3 regions of the Thalassotalea insulae genome follow, and region 2 is predicted to be linked to each of the others. Evidence: predicted binding sites of a transcription regulator. Region 2 holds the regulator's gene; each other region holds the start of a gene.
What was found. Region 2 encodes sigma-54, which starts transcription at its own class of promoters, with help from an activator protein. Its sites were predicted from a motif close to GTTGGCACGNNNNTNGNNT; they were not measured.
Positions count from the first base shown of each region.

Region 1 (6,818 bases), 330 kb from region 2:
TTCAGAAGTTTCTGCGGACTCTGAAAATGCACCTAAAGAGCAAGTTTCTCAACATGAATCTACCATCAGTGATGAACAAGCAAGGCATCCAAAAACTCTTAACATAGATACTGAAAGTCTAAATGAACGAGGTTATCTTGTTGACACGGGTGAGCGTAAAAGTATTAAAGATGAATTTAGACAAATAAAGCGTAAATTGTTAAACAATGCCTTTGGTAGTGGCGCTAAATTGTTAAACCATCCTAATTTAATTATGGTTAGTAGTGCAAAACCAAACGAAGGTAAGACATTTGTTTCCATTAACCTCGCGTTAAGTATAGCTTCAGAGCAAGATAAAAAAGTGCTACTTATTGATGCTGATGTGCTTAGACCCAGCATAAACAGAGAACTGGGAATAGAACAAACAGAAGGATTAATTGATTATTTACTACAACCTGATAAAAACGTCAGCGATGTACTTTTCCAAACCAATATCGACAACCTTAGGGTAATGCCCGCTGGACAACCTCATCACTTATCTAATGAACTGTTAGCAAGTGAAAGAATGGCTGCTCTGGCTAATGAACTTGCCACTCGATATCCTGATCGTGTTGTTATTTTTGATTGTCCCCCTTTAATTGGGGTAACAGAAACCCTAGTACTCGCCAATTTAGTTGGCCAGGCAATAGTAGTGGTAGAAGAATCCAAAACGACAATAGCAAGTATCAAAGCCGCTACAGAGTCACTTAACGAAAACTTAGCTCTTGGCATTGTTATGAATAAAGCAATTAGATCTCATAAGGATTTGTATGGCTATTATGGCTACGGATACGGTGAAAAAGACTAAATTAGCACTTTATATTACTGCAGCTTGCCTAGTTCAACCAGCCTATGCTGGTGAGTGGTTATTTTCGCCAAATCTAATAGTTAATGAGGTGCTAACCGATAACGTTGAACTCTCAATAAGTGAGAAGCAGTCAAGCTTGGTCAGCCAGGCAGGCGTTGATATTAATACTCAGTTTGAATCTCAATATCTGACATTTGCCCTGTCTTCGAGCAGTATTTATGCTGCATACAGTCATGATCATTCACTGGATAACGATTACCATACGCTAAGTAGCGAGTTTGACTTAAAGTTGGGTCGCCAAGGCTTCTCATTAATGGGAAGTGCTGATATTGATAATAGATCGAGAAATAATGCCAAAAATTCCTTAGCAGATATTGTATCAGCCGATACAGTTAGGGTTGAACGATACAGTGGCGGGTTAGCTTACAAAGTAAGTAATAGCCAATTTCATATAAATTCCAATATAAAATATAATCTCGCTCAATCAGAAGATGATATTGGTAATTTCGAAGGATATAGTTCTCAGTTGTTATCTGAAAATGGCTCCTCCGTTAGCAACATATTCTGGAATGTTGATAGTCAATACCAAGAACGGAAAAACCAAGGTCAAACGAGTAAAAGCTACCAAGGGGAAATGAAACTAGGTTTAATTACCCAGTGGAAAGTGAACCCGTTTTTACGTTATTTCGACGAAGATAATACCGGTACAATCCAGCGTGGCAGGTCAACAGAATCTAATTCCTACGGCGTCGGTGTTAGATGGTTAGTCACACCAAGGTTATATCTAGATGTATCTTACAATACCCCGATAGGCACTAGCTTTGATTTAGAAGGGAAAAAGTTAGGGAATTATATTGACTCACGTATTAATTGGCAGCCATCGGTTAGAACATCGATAAATGCTGGTTATTCACAGCGTTTTTTTGGTGATACTTATAGCTTAACATTGCAACACCGAAATCGACGATTAAGCAACGAAATTAGCTATATAGAAGAAGTCAAAAGCTTCACTCGCGGACACTATCAAGCTATCGAACTAGGCGCATTTTGGTGTCCTAGTGGTAATAGCATTGACTTAAATAATTGCTTTATTAGTAGTAATCAAGATATAGATTTTGATCAATTTCAGCTAGTTAATGTCAGTGACTATGAACTCACCGAAGATAATGTGTTTTCTCTGTATAAAACCCTTTCATGGAACAGCGAACTAGCGTTAAGCAGAACAAAGTTTAAGCTTACCGCAGAACTTTCCAATCGGGAGGATTTAGAAACCAGAAATGAAGACGATAAGACTTATCTAAGTTTTTCAGCGTCTCGTGCTATTTCAGGCCATTCAAATATAAGCCTTAGTTCGTCATATACTGATAACTGGCTGCGAAAACATACAGATATCGAAAGAAGAGATCGCTACCGTAGTATTTCGCTCAGTTATACAAAATCCCTAAATAGTCGATTGGCAGTTGATTTTAAATTAGCCCATGTCAATCGTAGTTCAAATACTCAACAGTTTAATTACGAAGAAGGTCGAGTGGCCTTTAAAATCACAAAAGATTTTTAATATGTATGAAAATTACTATGGCTTTAAAGAAAAGCCATTTCAGTTAAGTCCAGATCCCAGGTTCTTTTTTGCCTCCAGCCATCATCAACGAGCGTTATCTTACTTACAATATGGTTTAGATCAGGGAGAAGGCTTTATTGTCATCACAGGCCCTATCGGCACAGGAAAAACCACGATAGCCAGAAACTTGCTTAACCAGATAGGTGACGAAAGCATAGTAGCAGCACAGTTGGTAACGACTAAGTTAGATCCTCAGGAACTACTGGCATTAGTAGTTTCCGAATTTCATATCGAATGTAAAGGCGATAGCAAAGCAGATTTGTTACAAGCAATTGAGCAGTTTCTAATTAGCCTGAACAAACAAGGGAAACGAGCGTTACTGATTGTTGATGAAGCACAGAATCTGCCTTCAGAAACCGTTGAAGAGCTCCGTATGCTATCTAACTTTCAATTAGACAATAAGCCGCTGATTCAAAGCTTTTTATTAGGGCAGGAAGAATTAAAGCCCATTATTCAAGCACCCAATATGGAGCAATTTCGCCAACGTATAATTGCTTCAGCTCATTTAAAACCATTATCGGTAGAAGAAGTAAAAGAATACATTAATCATCGACTACATCAAGCAGGGTGCAATCGTGAAAATTTATTTTCAGATAGTGCTTTTGAGCTTATCCACGAAAAAACTTTAGGCGTACCACGCAAAATAAATATTTTTGTTGATCGACTATTGTTATTTGGCTTTTTAGAAGAGTTAGACGCAATAACGACTGAAGCGATTATGAATGTAGCAGAAGAGATGGAAGTCGAGCTTACAGGCTCATTAAACAGCTCTGAGCTTAAGAGTCAGGAACCAGCACAGCAAGTTGTGGTCAATTCGGTTGAAAATGTTGAGAATATAAAAGAAGTACTACGCGAAGTTGAAGAAATACTAGAATCGTCAATCAAGCAAAAAGTTAAGATGGCGCGCTATGTTGATAAATTACTCAAGCATAAGAGTAAACTTTATGCGGAACAAAATATAGAGCCATAGCTTAGTAGTTAGCAAAAAATAAAAAAGCCCTTTTAAAAAGGGCTTTTTTATTGCTAGTTACAGAATGATATATTTTCTATGCTTTCAATTTTCTACGTAACATTAATGCAAACACACTAATCAGTAACAATAATGTTGGAGGTTCTGGTACTTGAACCGTTTCGTCAACAGGATCACGGGCCCAAAAGCTAAAGTTAGACAATGCGCTTCCGCCAAGTACTTCACTAATATCCCAAGTACCGGTAAATGCATAGTTATAATCTCCGGCTAAAACAGGGTCTAACTTTAATTCTTCAATACTAAAGTTATACATAGCAAAAGCATTACCTGCTTTAAAAATAATCGCTACCTGATCAAAGAAGCTACCACCTAGTAAGTCAACTAGCTCATCAGGATTCATTGCTGGTGGAGTGTAACTCCACTCACCTTTAACTGCTTCACCACCAACACAAGAGGTACTTTTACCTTTCTTGTCTAAACAGTTATCAAAAGTGATCAAGTCATCAATAAAGCTATAAGAGGTTTCACCATTTGAGCTTGTTTGACCTTTAAAGCCATTGCCTTCATCTTTACCAACATATACCCAACCTGGATCATCAACAACGCCATCACCATCCAGATCATAAAGATCACTTTGGTCAACAAAGGCACCAGGACCAGTCCACCAGCCCTTGTAACTGTCTTTATTTAACCAACCATCTTCATCGTAGCCTAAATTTTCATTCGGGCTAATAAATTCACTATTATTACCATAATATGCTCCTAAACAATCACTTGAACTTGCTGGAACATCTAAAGTAACTGGCTCACTGCCATCTAACAATTGCAATGTTGTAATCTGTAGATCTGATACATCACATTCGTTTATTGATTTTTTCGCCCATACAGTACTTACATTACCGAATACCAATAAGGTAATTAATACTAATTGTAATGGATGCTTCACGCTATAACTCCTTAAACGCTAGCCTTTAATTCATAGAATCACAAAGGCAAAGAATAACTACCCTTACAAAGCAAAATTCAGGCCAACTCAAAAAACACAGTAATTACAAGCACATAAAAACAAACGACTTTCACTACTGTAAAATATACTGACACGAAAAACAAACGAATAAATGGTACTAATCAATAAGCTTTTCAAGCTGCAAACGTGCTTTTTCAGCATCAGGAAAATCAAATTTAACCGCTTGTTGAAAATATTGTTTTGCCTGAGCTGGTTTCCCTAGCATTAATAATGTCTCACCTATTCGATACATTAAGGTTGGCTGATTTGCATTACGTGCATAAGCAAACCTTAAATGTGCAAGCCCTTCTTTTGCTTGACCAAATTGCACTAATAACCAACCATAAGTTGCCGCAATTGCCGGAGAACTTTCGTTAAGTTCACGTGCTTTTTTTGCATAATCAACCGCTTGTTTCAAGTTTGTTACTGATAGCAAAATAGCAAGCTGACGATAAGATTCTGCATCATTAAAATTCATCGCCAAGGTTGTAAAGTGCAGTACAGCTTTTTCTTTATTACCCTGATTCAAATATGCTTTAGCAAGCACTCGCCGGATATTTACGTTATCTGAATGACTTAAGTATTGTTCCAGTAGTGCAGTAGCTTCTTCATGCTTATTTACTTTAACTAGTAACGTAAACAGCTTATAAGCATGAATGGGTAAGGGATACTGGCTATACAACTGCTGAGCGCTCAGTATTGCCTGTTGATAGTTTTCCAAAAACTCAAATGCACTGATTTCTAATTGGAGTGCCTTTTTGTGACCCCGTTTTGCTATCGGCTGTAATAGTTTTAATGCTAACTGTGCCTGATTAATGTCAAGCAGCCACCGTGCTCTCATTAATTGTACATTTTCATTATTAATATCTAATGATTCAGCATATGACAACGCCCGATGAGCAAGTTCAAATCGACGACACTGCAGATACATATCCGCAATCGCGACGAGTTGCTTGGCATTATTCAATGACAAACCATACAACACTCCCAATACTTGATCCACATCGCTACACTGTTTGAGCTTTAAATGCGCAGCCGCCAAACGTGATAAGTATTGAGCATTTAGCCGATAATCGATGCGATGACGTAACAGCAACTTTAACGCGGCTTCGTCTTGGTTTATTTTCATCAAGTTATCTGCATAATGGACGAGATTATCGGCATCATCCGGTTGTAATTGATACAAACGCTCACGCCATTTATTAGCAGTATTAAAATTATTTAACTTTTCTGATAATTCCGCTAATTTAACTAACAGCAACGGCTGGTTTGGACTAATTTTATATGCCTGATTAAGAATATCTGCCGCGTTTTTAACTTGATTTTCCATCATATAGACATAATACAAATTAACGTACAGTTGCAGCATTTTAGGCGCTTTTGTTAAAGCTTTTCTTAGTTTTTCACCAGCACTTTTACTATTATCATTTTGCAAATCTATCCCGGCAGATAAACTTAAATACACAGGGTTATCAGGTTGCTTAGCAAGTAACTCACTAACAATTTTTGCCGCCTTATCTACCTGCGTCATACTAAGCTGCAACTGCCCTAACAGTATTGCCAATTGTTCGCTTGCCTCTCCACGCTGATACATTTTTTCTAACAATATTAATGCTTCAGATAAGTTGTTGGTTGCTAAAAACAACTTACTTTTATATTCGAGCAATGATAACTGCTCTGGATATTGTGCCAGCGCATGGTCAACAACAACTAATGCTTCAAAAAATTTCCCCAGTTTAACCAATACCGCTAAATTTAATTGCCAATACTCAAGTGATTTTGCTTCGCCATTATAATGCTCAAGTATCTCTAACGCCGACTGATAGCGCTCGAATTTAATATCCATATTTGCCACCATCAGGTGACTTTGCTCATGCCCTGGAAATTGTTTAGCGTAAAAATTGAGATGACTATATGCATTTTCCCAACTTTCTTGCATATATAAGCTGATACCCTGAATTAATTTGAGTGACGGATAACGGTTTAAATCTTCGCTATCTAATTTACTCAAATATGACGAGATATTTTTTGCTACTTTAGTCCCTTCATTTTTTTTCTCTGATTTAAATAAAGCAAATGCATACAATAAGTTAACGTTAGGGTAATTAGGCTTAAGTTCTAGGACGAAAGAGATATGCTCTAACGCCTGTTCTATCTTAGACTCAGCAATATAAATCTCCGCCAACAACAAGCGTGTTCTCAAATTATGATCATCTACCATTAAACTTTGATTTAACAGCGTCGTTGCTAGCGCCAATTTACCTTGCTGGTAGTAAATATCACCTTTTAACTGTAACGCTTCTGCGTTATCAGGCTCTAATTCGAAGACTTTATCAATCCATTTATCGGCAACCGATATATTTCCCTGTTTAAGGGCTAGAATAGCAAGTCCGAGATA
Region 1 is NZ_BSST01000001.1:1,712,881-1,719,698, forward strand. Features, by position in the region: gene QQK06_RS07805 (XrtA-associated tyrosine autokinase) at 1-826, shown strand, start outside; gene QQK06_RS07810 (TIGR03016 family PEP-CTERM system-associated outer membrane protein) at 789-2,384, shown strand; gene QQK06_RS07815 (XrtA/PEP-CTERM system-associated ATPase) at 2,386-3,414, shown strand; gene QQK06_RS07820 (PEP-CTERM sorting domain-containing protein) at 3,491-4,360, opposite strand; gene prsT (XrtA/PEP-CTERM system TPR-repeat protein PrsT) at 4,539-6,818, opposite strand, start outside.
Region 1: a site for sigma-54 is predicted at 4,429-4,447, ahead of QQK06_RS07820 (PEP-CTERM sorting domain-containing protein). Genes of this name have one in related genera too.

Region 2 (6,818 bases):
TGCAGATAACATTATTGCCAAAGCTAAAAAAATTAAACTCTTTGTCTGCGATATCGACGGCGTGTTTTCTGATGGTCGCATTTACTTAGGTAATAATGGTGAAGAACTCAAAGCATTTCATACCAAAGATGGTTACGGCATTAAAGCCTTAGGTGCTAGTGGCGTCGATGTAGCCGTGATCACAGGCAGACAATCTAACATTGTACAAACCCGAATGAGCGCATTAAATGTTAAACACATAGTGCAAGGAGAAGAAAATAAACTGCCAGCACTACAAAACATTATGATAAAACTGAAGCTCTCAGCAGAACAGGTTGCCTATATTGGTGACGACATGCCTGACTTTTCCTGTATGGAATTTGTAGGCTTAAGTATCGCGGTTAGTGATGCACACCCTGCCATATTATCGTGCGCCGACTACACCACTGTTACCCGAGGTGGCTTTGGTGCTGTACGAGAAAGCTGTGATCTGATCATGCAAAGTCAGGATAGTTTACAATATGCCTCAGGCGCCAGTATATGAATAAAACCAATACGCTGGCACTCCTATTTTTCCTCGCTTCTATTATCGCCTATAGCATCATAGAATGGCATCGAACTAGCGTTGGTGAAGATACGTTCATAGAAGATGACATTACGCCGGATTTTATCGCTGAATCACTAAATAGCGAAACTTTTAACCCTCAAGGAGAGTTATCCTATATTATCGATGCAGCTCGAATGGAACATTATGCCAGTTTAGCGGTCACACACTTTGAGTTCCCTAAATATACCTTATATCCAAACAATAGCGATTCTCCATGGAAAATAACTGCAAATGAAGGCACACTTTACAATAACAATAGGGTAAAATTGGAAAATCGAGTCACACTCGTTGCAACAGATAACACTAGTTTAATTCAGGAAATTAATGGAAAATATTTAGAATTGGACTTAAAAACAAATATTATTAGCTCAAACAATAAGATAGAGATTAAAGGAAAAGATTTCTTGATGACAGGCTCAGGGCTGATAGTTGACTTAAACACTAAACAAGTAACACTAACAAACCATGAAAAAACCATTTATCAACATCATCAGAAATAGCTTACTCAGTTTCGGTGTTTTTCTAGGATTAGTGAATCAAGCCTACGCAGAAAAATCGGATCTTAAGCAAGAAATTAAAATTGATGCCGCTCGTCAGGCAGCAGATCTCAAAAATAAAATCTTCAGTTATATTGATGATGTTGTCATCACTCAAGGTTCTTTGATAATTGAAGCTGATCTAGTGCAAGTACTAACTGAAGCGAAAACCGACAATAAAACCTATATTGCCAAAGGCGATCCCGCCACATTTAAACAAACATTAGAAGATGGTACGCCTATTTATCTGCAAGCCAATGAAATCAAATATCAACCAGGTAAAAATACCGTTATTATTTCCGGTAATGCCGAGTTACGTCAGGAAGGCAGTAAAGTCAGTAGTAGCATTATTACTTATAACTTTCTGACCGAACAAGTACTGGCAAATAGTGACAGCAACGAACGCGTTCAAACGGTATTACAGCCACAAGCTTTAGATAAGAAGAAAAAATGACTCGCGCTACTTTAATTGCTCAAAACCTTGCCAAATCCTATAAAGGTAGAAAAGTTGTCAAAAACGTTGGCATGAAAGTCAAAGAAGGGCAAATCGTTGGCTTACTAGGGCCAAATGGTGCCGGTAAAACCACGTCTTTTTATATGATAGTAGGTCTGGTTAACAATGACAGTGGCACTATTACCTTAAATGATGAAGATATTACTTTACTGCCAATGCATGAAAGAGCGCGTAAAGGCATAGGTTATTTACCTCAAGAAGCGTCAATCTTTCGTAAACTCACTGTCTATGAAAATATTATGGCGATTCTGCAAACCAGAAAAGAACTTTCTGAAGTGGAGCGGGAAGAACAACTCGAGCACCTGGTCGAAGAGTTTAATATTGGCCATATTACCGAAAATTTAGGCATGAGTCTTTCCGGTGGTGAACGACGCCGAGTTGAAATTGCCCGAGCATTAGCCGCAGAACCAAAATTTATTCTGTTAGATGAACCATTTGCCGGTGTCGACCCCATCTCAGTAGGAGATATAAAAAAAATTATTCTACACTTAAAGCAACGAGGCATTGGAATCTTAATCACAGACCACAATGTCAGAGAAACACTAGATGTTTGTGAGCATGCCTATATTGTCAGCCATGGCGAATTAATCGCCGAAGGCAATGCAGATCAAATTCTTGCTAATCAACAAGTAAGAGATGTATACCTTGGTGAGCAATTCACGCTATAGTTATGATATGCTCCAGAGAAGATAATGATAACAATTAACAGGAAATATATTCATTAATGCGCCCTAGTCTGCAGCTCCGAATTGGACAACAACTTACAATGACGCCACAATTGCAGCAAGCAATCAAACTGCTGCAATTATCCACATTGGATCTTCAACAGGAAATTCAGGAAGCGTTAGAAAGCAATCCTTTACTAGAGGTCGATGAATCAACTCCAAACAATCAGGAATCGCAGCCCGATCATTTAGAAGAAGCTTTTTCCGCCACAAGTTCATCACCAAACAATGACTCATCCGATGGTAGTGAAGATTCAACACCTACTGCAGATGAAATCAGCACTACAGAAGCCATGGATAAATCGGATATCCCGGAAGAATTAAATATTGATACTACCTGGGACGAATCTTTTAGTGCCGGTGTATCTAGTTCAGGCGTAGGCGTTGCTTCTGAAGATTATACTTACCAAGGTGAAACCACAGATTCCATTCAAGATCATCTGCGCTGGCAAATGGAACTTACACCTTTTAGTGAAACAGATTTAGCCATTGCCACGGCTATTATTGACGCCATCGATGATGCTGGTTACTTAACGGTAACGGCAGAAGACATTTTAGAATCTCTTGGCCATGAAGGCGTAGAATTAGACGAAGTGGAAGCCGTACTCAAGCGCATTAACATGTTTGATCCCGTTGGTGTCGGTGCTCGCTCGATCCCTGAGTGCTTATTGATCCAACTGAATCAGTTTGATAAAAGTACGCCTTGGCTAGCAGAAAGCAAGCAGATCATTACTGAGCATATAGATTTATTAGGTAACCGTGATTATCGACAAATCATGCGTAAAACCCGCTTGAAAGAAGATCAATTGCGAGAAGTCATTAAACTCATTCAATCATTAGATCCTCGTCCTGGCGACAGTGTTATTAAAAGCGAAGAGCAATACGTTATTCCAGACGTCTCGGTCGAGAAGAAAAACGGTCGTTGGGTAGTTGAACTTAATCCAGATACAGCACCTAAACTTTCTGTTAATCAACAATATGCTTCAATGGCACGTTCAATGAAGTCATCCAGTGACAGCCAGTTTATTCGCTCTAACCTGCAGGAAGCGAAATGGTTTATTAAAAGTCTGGAGAGCAGAAACGATACCTTATTAAAAGTTTCCAATTGCATAGTACAACGTCAGCAAGGCTTTTTTGAACACGGCCCAGAAGCCATGCGCCCTATGGTACTAAATGACATTGCCGAAGCTGTTGATATGCATGAATCGACCATTTCCCGTGTAACTACCCAAAAATACATGCATACCCCAAGAGGGATTTTTGAACTGAAATATTTTTTCTCCAGCCATGTCAGTACCGAAAATGGCGGAGAGTGCTCTTCTACTGCAATTCGCGCGTTAATCAAAAAACTCGTGGCAGCAGAAATTCCAGCTAAGCCATTAAGCGATAGTAAAATGGCAGAATTATTAGCTGAACAAGGTATCAACGTTGCTCGTCGCACTATAGCCAAATATCGTGAATCTTTGTCTATTCCTCCGTCGAACCAACGTAAGAGTCTTCTTTAATTAACAATAAGGATTTAAGCTTATGCAAATTAATCTTGCCGGTCACCATGTAGAAATTACCGACTCATTACGCGAATCTGTTCATAGCAAGTTTGCAAAGCTAGAACGACATTTTGATCATATTAATAATGTCCATGTCGTGCTAACCGTAGAAAAACTAAATCAAATCGCCGAAGCAACCGTGCATTTAAACGGTAACGAAATACACGCTAAAGCTGAAAATGGTGACATGTATGTCTCTATTGATGCCTTAGTCAGTAAACTGGATAAACAAGTATTAAAATATAAGGGTAAGCTTAATCAGCACTAACCCATTCTTTATGTCAAATTCGAAAGAACCTTATGAATTTATCTGACATCATTACTCAGGACTGCACCATGTGTGCAGTTCCTGCTACTAGCAAAAAGAAAATGCTAGAAACGCTGTGTGAAAAAGCAGCAGCCTCCAACACTCACTACAACACTTATCAGTTACTTGAAAGTTTATTGGTCAGAGAGAAAATGGGCTCAACCGGCATAGGTAACGGTATTGCGATTCCACATGGACGATTACCACACGGAGAGCAAGTGATTGCTATCGTGGCAACATCAGCAAATCCCATTGCCTTTGACGCCATAGATAACCGCCCGGTCGACATTTTTATCGCGCTATTTGTACCTGAAGAACATTGCCAGCAACACCTATCGACATTACAAAGTATTGCAAAAATCTTTAGTAATAAACAGGTATGCAAACAGGCAAGAAAGTGTCAAAGTAATGCCGAATTATATCAGTTAATCAAAGACAACTGTTAACACGGCTAAAAGGAAATCAATATTAATGAAACTCACGATTGTCAGTGGCCGTTCTGGCTCTGGTAAAACTGTAGCTCTTCGCGTTCTAGAAGATTTAGGTTACTACTGCGTTGACAACATTCCAGTAAATTTACTGCCAGCATTAACTCATACGGTGATCAACGACTATGAAACAGTCGCAGTAAGCCTTGATGTTCGCAACCTGCCGGCAGAACCAAGTGATGTTTCAGAGATCATAGATTATCTCCCTAGTGCCGTAGAACTAAGTATCGTTTACTTAGATGCGGATGATAGCGACCTGATCAGACGATTCAGTGAAACGCGCCGACTACATCCGCTGATCAAACAAAATATCGCTCTTGATCAAGCTATTTCGCTGGAGAAAAAGCTTTTAGAGCCAATAGCCAGCCGCGCCAATTTATACATTAATACCAGCCAGTTAACACCACACCAGCTAGCAGATTTAATTCGCGAACGCATTTTGGGTAAAACCACAGGAAACATGGTAGTGGTATTTGAGTCATTCGGCTATAAGCACGGCATCCCTAAAGACGCTGACTTTGTTTTTGATGCGCGCTTTCTTCCCAACCCTTTTTGGGAAAAAGACCTCAAGCCATATACCGGCTTAGATAAACCAGTACAGGACTTTCTTGCCAGCCAGCCAATAGTGACTAAATTTATCTGGCAAATCAATAGCTTTATGATGACTTGGCTACCACATTTAGAGCGAAATAATCGCAGTTATATTACTATCGCTATCGGCTGTACTGGTGGTAAACACCGCTCTGTATACATAGCAGAATTGCTCGCAGCCAACCTGAAAAAAGATCGCAAAGATGTTCAGGCCCGTCACCGAGATTTACAAGTCAAAAGTACCTGATGTAAGGCAAGTAAATGACAAAACGCTTACAACAATCATTAACTATCTCGAATAAACTTGGTTTGCACGCCAGAGCCGCCACTAAACTAGCCCAATTGAGCCAAAAATTTGATGCCAAAGTCATCATTGAACTAGATAATAACCAAGCAGAAGCTACCAGTATTATGGGCTTAATGCTATTAGCCGGCGGACAAGGGAAAACGGTTACTATCATCACCGAAGGCCAGGATGCCGAACAAGCATTAGCCGACGTCTGTCAATTATTCACCGATAAATTTGATGAAGGTGAATAATTTTAGCACCGACAATCAGCTTCAAGATAAAACTTTTCAGATAAACTAATAAAAAAGCTGATAAAACCAGTAAGTTGAGATAGACTTACACTCACTGGGCAACCAATAATTATTCGACGAGTTTCGTAATTTCGGCCCAGTTTTTCAATTTTCGAATTTCGTTTTATAACGGCACAGGATAGCAATATATGCCGGAAATTTCAGAGCAAGAATACAGCCAACAACGCCTACAACAAGTCAATGAAGCACTTGGTAGCGGTATGTTTGTCTATGTTCGTAAGTTATTACAAAACATGCCCGCCTATGATCTCGCTCTGATCTTAGAATCTTCCCCGACAAAAAGCCGTACTATCTTATGGCAACTCATCGATCACGATCATCATGGTGAAGTCTTAGAAGAACTGAATGAAGAAGTTCGTAAAGGCATACTGAAAAATATTCGTCCGGAAAAACTAGCCGCTGTTGCCGAAGGCATGGATGTCGATGATCTGGCAGAAGTATTACGTACCTTGCCAGACAGTGTTTATCGGGAAGTGCTAAACTCGATGGACTCTCAGGACAGAAGTCGGGTAGAAACCGCGTTATCTTATGAAGAAGATACCGCCGGTGGTATCATGAATACCGATACCATGACTATCAGACCAGATGTCACCGTTGATGTGGTATTACGTTATTTACGCCTTAAAGGCGAACTACCGGAAGCTACAGATTCATTTTATGTCGTCGATCGTCAAGATCACTTTATCGGTGCGGTTTCACTGACCGCAATAGTAACCAGCAAGCCAGAAGAAGTTATTTCCAGCTTAATCGACGAAGAAATCACCGCTATCAATGTCGAGATGCCAGAAACCGAAGTCGCACAGCTATTTGAACGTTACGACTGGGTCTCTGCGCCGGTTATCGATGAAGAAAAACACTTACTCGGCCGTATTACTATTGATGATGTCGTTGATATTATTCGGGAAGAAGCAGAACACTCGATGA
Region 2 is NZ_BSST01000001.1:1,381,197-1,388,014, forward strand. Features, by position in the region: gene kdsC (3-deoxy-manno-octulosonate-8-phosphatase KdsC) at 1-523, shown strand, start outside; gene lptC (LPS export ABC transporter periplasmic protein LptC) at 520-1,086, shown strand; gene lptA (lipopolysaccharide transport periplasmic protein LptA) at 1,052-1,576, shown strand; gene lptB (LPS export ABC transporter ATP-binding protein) at 1,573-2,304, shown strand; gene QQK06_RS06340 (RNA polymerase factor sigma-54) at 2,361-3,866, shown strand; gene hpf (ribosome hibernation promoting factor) at 3,889-4,176, shown strand; gene ptsN (PTS IIA-like nitrogen regulatory protein PtsN) at 4,209-4,661, shown strand; gene rapZ (RNase adapter RapZ) at 4,687-5,541, shown strand; gene QQK06_RS06360 (HPr family phosphocarrier protein) at 5,556-5,834, shown strand; gene mgtE (magnesium transporter) at 6,023-6,818, shown strand, end outside.

Region 3 (6,818 bases), 2.4 Mb from region 2:
AAATACTTTTTAAAGGTATTAGCGATAACTTGCAGGGTTTTATCGCCAGCAGTGTGGCCATAGGTATCATTAATACGTTTGAAATTATCGAGATCGGCAACCACTAAGGCTAATGGGGTACGATTGTGCTGGCAACGAACAATCTCTCTGGCGAAGTGTTCATCAAATGCCGCTCGGTTATACAGTTTAGTTAATGCGTCTTGCAGGCTTTTCGCATGTTGCTCTTTAATGCGCTGTTCAAAATTTTTACTTTGCTGCTCTAAGTCATTAACCTTGCTTTGCATATCAATCAATTTATGTTCTAGTTCACCTTGCTGTTCTGTTTCAAAGTGTGACTTTTGTTCGATTGTCGCTGCGATCGCTTTAAGTTTACTGTTGATATCAACCTTAATATCCACCAGTGAGTTTGCTTGTTCTAAACCACTGGATAATTCTCTGAGCTGACCTTGTAATTGCTGATTGAGCTGTTGATGTTGTTGTTTATGCTTTTGGTGTACATGCAAGGTTTTACCAACGGCCGTTTGCACTGTAGTTAAGGCTTCACTTAAGGTCGATAAAAACACTTTAGCACTGTTGCGCTGTTGTAATAAATCATGGCTAAGCAGATCAAATGCAGCGAGAAAACTATCGAGCAATTGCTCGTTTGGCATGTTTTCTTTTAGTTCTGCGCGAATTTTACGTAATTTAGTTTGATATTTTTGCGAAACATTAATTTTGTCTAGAAATTCAGAGAAACGTCTGATCACTCGCAGATCCGTCACCGGTTGAGTATTTGTCGCGGGTATGATACTTGTGCTAATTGGCACGTTTGCCTGATCGGTTATATTGCCTTTTTTTAACGTTGCCTGATAAAAGCTTAGTAACTGAGTGAGCAATGGCACATACTGCGTTAGTGCATCTTTGCTTTCCTGATTATCTTTTAACAAGGTTCTAAGTTTTCTTCTCAGGTCGCTTGGTAGACCGTTAATCTTTTGCAACGCACCACCAGCGGTTAGAAACTCATGTTGCAGCTGGCGAATATCATTATCATTTTTCAGTGAGAAGTTTTGTAGCGAATGAGATATATCGTTAGTCAATACTTCAATCTGTTCGATATCTGCAGACTTATTAAAAAGCGTTCTTAGTTTAGCCAATTTATTATCAAGGGATATATCAATACCTTTACAGGTTTGGCTTAATTTGATGATAAAGTCTGTAAATAACTGATGTTGATGCTTTAACTGATCATCAGTTATTGTTTTGGAGTCAATAGCAGATTCAAGTTTACGTTTTAACGCGATTAATTCTCTATCAATTGTTGAGCTATTACTCATACAAAAATCGAAGTCCTTGTAAGTTGAATTTTTATTACTGGCTAATAAAAGGGATATTTTTATCGCCGTAACAGACAAACTCACCGTTAATAATTACCTAATAATTAATCATATACACTAGATTGAAAAATGTCAGTAAAGAAAGTTAATATCCCGTTAATTTATCTGATATTTTGTACGTTTTGAATGAAATTTATACGAAATAGTTCGACTTCTGCTGATTAGTCTTGGTCAATGTTCACGCTATTGTCTGATTGTTCTGGCATTAGGCGGTGATTGCTTAGTTGTGGTGCGATATGGGTTAATATCTAATCCACCGCGCCGAGTATAACGAGCGTAAACCGTTAATTCTTCAGGCTGGCAATATTGCTGGATGTCACAAAAAATACGTTCAACACATTGTTCATGAAATTCATTGTGTTGACGAAATGAAATTAAATATTGTAATAACGCACTTTTATCGATCTGCTTGCCGCGGTATTGAATATAAATGCTGGCCCAATCCGGCTGGTTAGTGATCAAGCAATTGGATTTTAATAGGTGAGAAACCAGTGATTCTTCAACAATTTTTGCTTCTTGACTCAGCTTAAGTAGTGCAGGCTCAAGTTGATACTGAGCGATTGTGATATCAAGATCATCAATGCATTCTGCCTTTAATGGCTTGATCATTAGGGCAGGGCAATCGTCCACGTTAGATAATTTAACTGTTGCAGCGCTGCCACAAGTGGCAGATAAATCTTGGGCTAGGGTTTGTTCGACTTGTTCAATATCGCTAAATTTAGTTTGATTAAAGCTATTTAAATATAACTTGAATGATTTTGATTCGATAATATTGGGGCTGTCGACAGGAAAGCTAAATTCAGCAACGGCAACCATAGGTTTACCTTTGTTATTGAGCCAGGATAATTCATAGCCATACCAGATATCTGCACCATGAAAAGGTAAATTATCCGCGGATAAATTAAGTTCATCTCGATTAAGGCTGCGAGGTACAGCTTGTAACAAACTGCTATCGTATTGGTTTTTGTAGTCAGTTGTTTTACCTAAAGTTAATTTATCTAACTCGGAAGCGTTGGTATAATGGCTCATAAATCGCTGTGCAACTCTTAATTAATTGTGGCTAGCCCTATATTTTAAAGGATTTTTATAATAGATGAAAACATCAAACAATGATTTATCGACTGCCATTATTAAATTGAGCGAACAATATGTCGCGCAATACCAGCAAGCGCTATCACATTTACCGCTAGTGGAAATTGATGACCAGTGGCCATCTCCCTGTGTGCAAAGGCAATTTGATCAAGACTTTAATGAATGGTTGCCAGTAGCTTTAGAGCAGGAGTTATCGTTTGAAAATGTTGAGCAAGCGTTAGAGTTAACCTTGCATTCGTCATTTAAAGCTTATTTTAATGTGATTTTTAGTGAAAGCTTGCCGGTAAGTTGCGATGAAGGACATTTGCAGCTGTTGTTTGCCTGGAGCGAAGATGATTTTGCTAGATTACAACAAAATATTATTGGTCATGTGTTAATGAAACAAAAACTCAAGCAGGAAGTGACTTTGTTTTTTGCCGTGACAGATAATGACGATATTATTTTATCGTTGGATAACACTAGTGGTGAAGTTTGGGCTGAACGAGTTGGGCAAAAACCTCATAAAAAAATTGCAGATTCGCTACTTGAGTTTATCCATCAATTACAACCGGATATATATCTTGGCAATGAGAAGGTTGAGACTTAGCCAGATTTTAACCAGAGCAAAAGCGGTGGGGGCAGTAAAATTATTTCCCCTAAAATTTGGCTAGCTGCAATTTTTTGGATGTCGAAGAGTTGGAGTTCGCTAGAGCTGATATATTTTCAGTAGCAGTTGTTGTCTCGTTTACGCTTGCCAAGCCCGAGCAAAATAACCTTATGAGCAAAAGTCGCTCGTAACATGGCAACAGCGTATTTGAATAATGCCGTTTGAATATTTAATGTTGCTTATCGATAAGTGTTTGAATAAGCGCTTTTAGTTCGTAAATTTCATTTTTTAATGGTTGAATGGCTTGTTCAACCGCTTGGCTGATTTGGGCATGAATATGCTCTTGGCGTGGCAGCTCAGTTGAGTCAGCTGAGCCGTTTTCTACCTCGGTGAATTCCGGTTGATGTTGCCAGCTTTTGAGTACAGAAATTATTTTAGGCAAGGGCACCGATTGTGATAATCGGGTTTTGATCAAAGCGACCGTAGGTTTTTGCCCGTTATTGGCGAGTTGGTTAGCTATGGCTAATATTTCATCATTGATGGTCATATTGATTATTTCATCTTTGTTAAATAAACGATATTTTAGCGAATAAAACAAACTAAGTCTTGTAGTAAAATAGCTGATTTAAGGTAAAAGTTATATTTTACATGGAGTTAAGCTTTTTGGAGCGACTTTTGCTTTGTTGATAAGCAAATAACAACTTTTAGTTTTAGTCAGGGAAAATTATGAAAAAATCCTTATTAACCTTTTTAGTCGGAGCGCCGCTAGTATTGTCATTAACTGGTTGTGTTGTTGCTGTTGGCGGTGATGATGATGGGGCGCACTTTATTTCAGGTGATTTTGATGATCGAGAATATAGTAATCGACAAAAAATTGCTCGTATTCCATTAAATTCCAGCTTTGTTGATGTTAATAGTCAGTTGGGCGTTTCTGATTTTAATGAAAGTTATCAGAAAGATGGTAAACAAATTCAGGTATTATTTTATCGAACTAACCGTGTTCATAAAGACGGCTTAACCACGCGTGACGAATGTACTTACTTGTATTTTGTTGACGGTTTGTTACAGGAAACAGGCAGGGGCGGTGATTTTCACCGTAACATTGGTAGCTAAAAATGGGCAGCTAATCCTGAATAACGTATAATTAAAAAAGCCGTGAGTGTTAGTTGCTCACGGCTTTTTAGTTTTACATTTGGTGTTACAATTTAGGAATGCTGATCTTTTTTTCATCCGATTGACGATAAAGCACTAAGGTTTTACCGATAACCTGCACTTTAGTCGATGAAGTTTCGCGGCAAATAGCCTCGACAATTAAGCCTTTAGTTTCTCTGTCATCGGTTGGGATTTTGACTTTGATTAATTCGTGATGATTCAGGGCATAGTCGATCTCTGCTACCACCGCTTCTGTCAGGCCGTTACTGCCTAATAACACTACCGGTTTTAGTGAATGGGCAAGCCCTTTAAGGTACTGAATTTGTTTTTTATTTAGACTCATGAATAAATTTCGTTACAAGTTAGCTTGAATTCAACTATTTTACCCTCATCTTCTCTGTAATACTAATAAAACGTGACGACAGTTTGCTGTCTGTGATGTTTTATTTTGTTTTGGTATTGAGTAAATAGGCTCTAGGTAAATGAGTAAAAAGAAGTTAACCACCAGTAGTCAAAAGTGGATGCAAGAACACTTTGAAGACGAATACGTAAAAAAAGCGCAAAAATTAGGCTTAAGATCGCGAGCGGTGTTTAAAATTGAAGAAATTAATAACAAGGATAAGTTAATTAAGCCAGGCATGAAAGTCGTAGATCTAGGTGCCGCACCAGGTGGTTGGTCAGAATACGCGGTAAAAGCTGTGGGTGATAAGGGTCAGGTGGTTGCCTGTGATATTTTACCTATGGATCCTATCGCGGGTGTTGATTTTCTCCAGGGGGATTTTCGTGAGGAAGCGGTACTAGATGCTCTTTTAACTCGTATAGATGGTAAAAACATCGATGTAGTTATGTCAGATATGGCAGCAAACTTTACCGGTAATGATAGTGCTGACTCTGCCCGTAGCATGTATTTAGTGGAATTAGCGCTAGATATGTGTCATCAGGTATTGAAAAAAAATGGCGCTTTTGTGGTCAAAGTATTTCAAGGAGAGGGCTTTGAACAGTTTATCAAAGAAGTCAGGTCAGTATTTAAGGTAGTGAAAACTAGGAAGCCAAACTCGTCAAGAGCAAGATCTAGAGAAGTTTATCTAGTGGCGACTGGTTTTAAATTGTAGTAAATTAGCAAGTAGTATGTGAGCGCGTTGGAATCAGTTGTCATTTATACGGCTACTAACGTGAAAATTATCAAGAGGTCATTAAGTTGAGCGATATGGCAAAAAATCTTATTTTGTGGTTAGTAATAGCCGTAGTGTTGATGTCAGTATTTCAGAGTTTTACTCCGGGAAGTGGCAGTGATCAACAAGTGAATTACACCCGTTTTATCCAGGATGTTCGTCAGGGGCAGGTGCGAGAAGTTAATGTAGACCGTAATGGCGTGATCAAAGGCGTAAAACGCAGTGGTGAAACATTTGTTGCGGTTATTCCTGGCGGCTATGATCGTGATTTAATTAATGATTTAGTTAAGCAAGGAGTTAATGCTTCTGGTGAATTACCAGAAGAAACCAGTTTCTTAACCACTATCTTCATTTCTTGGTTTCCAATGATCTTATTGATCGGTGTCTGGATTTTCTTTATGCGCCAGATGCAAGGTGGCGGCGGCAAAGGTGCGATGTCGTTTGGTAAATCGAAAGCGCGTTTATTAAGTGAAGATCAAATTAAAACCACGTTTGCTGATGTTGCTGGTTGTGATGAAGCGAAAGAAGAAGTATCAGAACTGGTTGATTACCTAAAAGATCCGTCTAGATTCCAAAAACTTGGTGGGCGTATTCCATCAGGTGTATTAATGGTTGGTCAGCCGGGTACAGGTAAAACTTTATTAGCGAAAGCTATTGCTGGTGAAGCGAAAGTACCATTTTTCACTATTTCTGGTTCAGATTTTGTTGAAATGTTTGTTGGTGTCGGTGCCTCGCGTGTGCGTGATATGTTTGAACAAGCGAAAAAGTCTGCACCTTGTATTATTTTTATTGATGAAATTGATGCTGTTGGTCGTCAGCGTGGTGCGGGTCTTGGCGGTGGTCATGATGAACGTGAACAAACGTTAAACCAAATGCTGGTAGAGATGGATGGCTTTGAAGGTAATGAAGGGGTAATCGTGATTGCCGCGACTAACCGTCCAGATGTATTAGATCCGGCATTATTACGCCCTGGTCGTTTTGACCGTCAGGTAACGGTCGGTTTACCAGATATTCGTGGTCGTGAACAAATTTTGAAAGTGCATATGCGTAAAGTGCCAATTGGTGATGATGTTAAAGCATCGGTTATTGCGCGTGGTACTCCTGGTTTCTCAGGGGCTGACTTAGCTAACCTAGTTAATGAAGCAGCGCTATTTGCGGCGCGTTCGTCACGTCGTGTAGTTTCAATGGAAGAATTTGAAAAAGCGAAAGATAAAATCTTAATGGGTGCCGAACGTAAGTCGATGGTGATGAGCGAAGAAGAGAAAGAAATGACCGCTTATCATGAAGCAGGGCATGCGATTGTTGGTCGCCTAGTACCAGAGCATGATCCAGTTTATAAAGTATCAATTATTCCTCGTGGTCGTGCATTAGGTGTCACTATGTACTTGCCAGAGCAAGATAGATTCAGCCATTCGAAGCAGCATTTAGAAAGTAATATTTCTT
Region 3 is NZ_BSST01000001.1:3,731,209-3,738,026, forward strand. Features, by position in the region: gene QQK06_RS16705 (GGDEF domain-containing protein) at 1-1,313, opposite strand, end outside; gene queF (NADPH-dependent 7-cyano-7-deazaguanine reductase QueF) at 1,557-2,402, opposite strand; gene syd (SecY-interacting protein) at 2,467-3,051, shown strand; gene QQK06_RS16720 (hypothetical protein) at 3,281-3,598, opposite strand; gene QQK06_RS16725 (DUF3192 domain-containing protein) at 3,778-4,164, shown strand; gene yhbY (ribosome assembly RNA-binding protein YhbY) at 4,250-4,546, opposite strand; gene rlmE (23S rRNA (uridine(2552)-2'-O)-methyltransferase RlmE) at 4,686-5,315, shown strand; gene ftsH (ATP-dependent zinc metalloprotease FtsH) at 5,411-6,818, shown strand, end outside.
Region 3: a site for sigma-54 is predicted at 3,714-3,732, ahead of QQK06_RS16725 (DUF3192 domain-containing protein). Genes of this name have one in related genera too.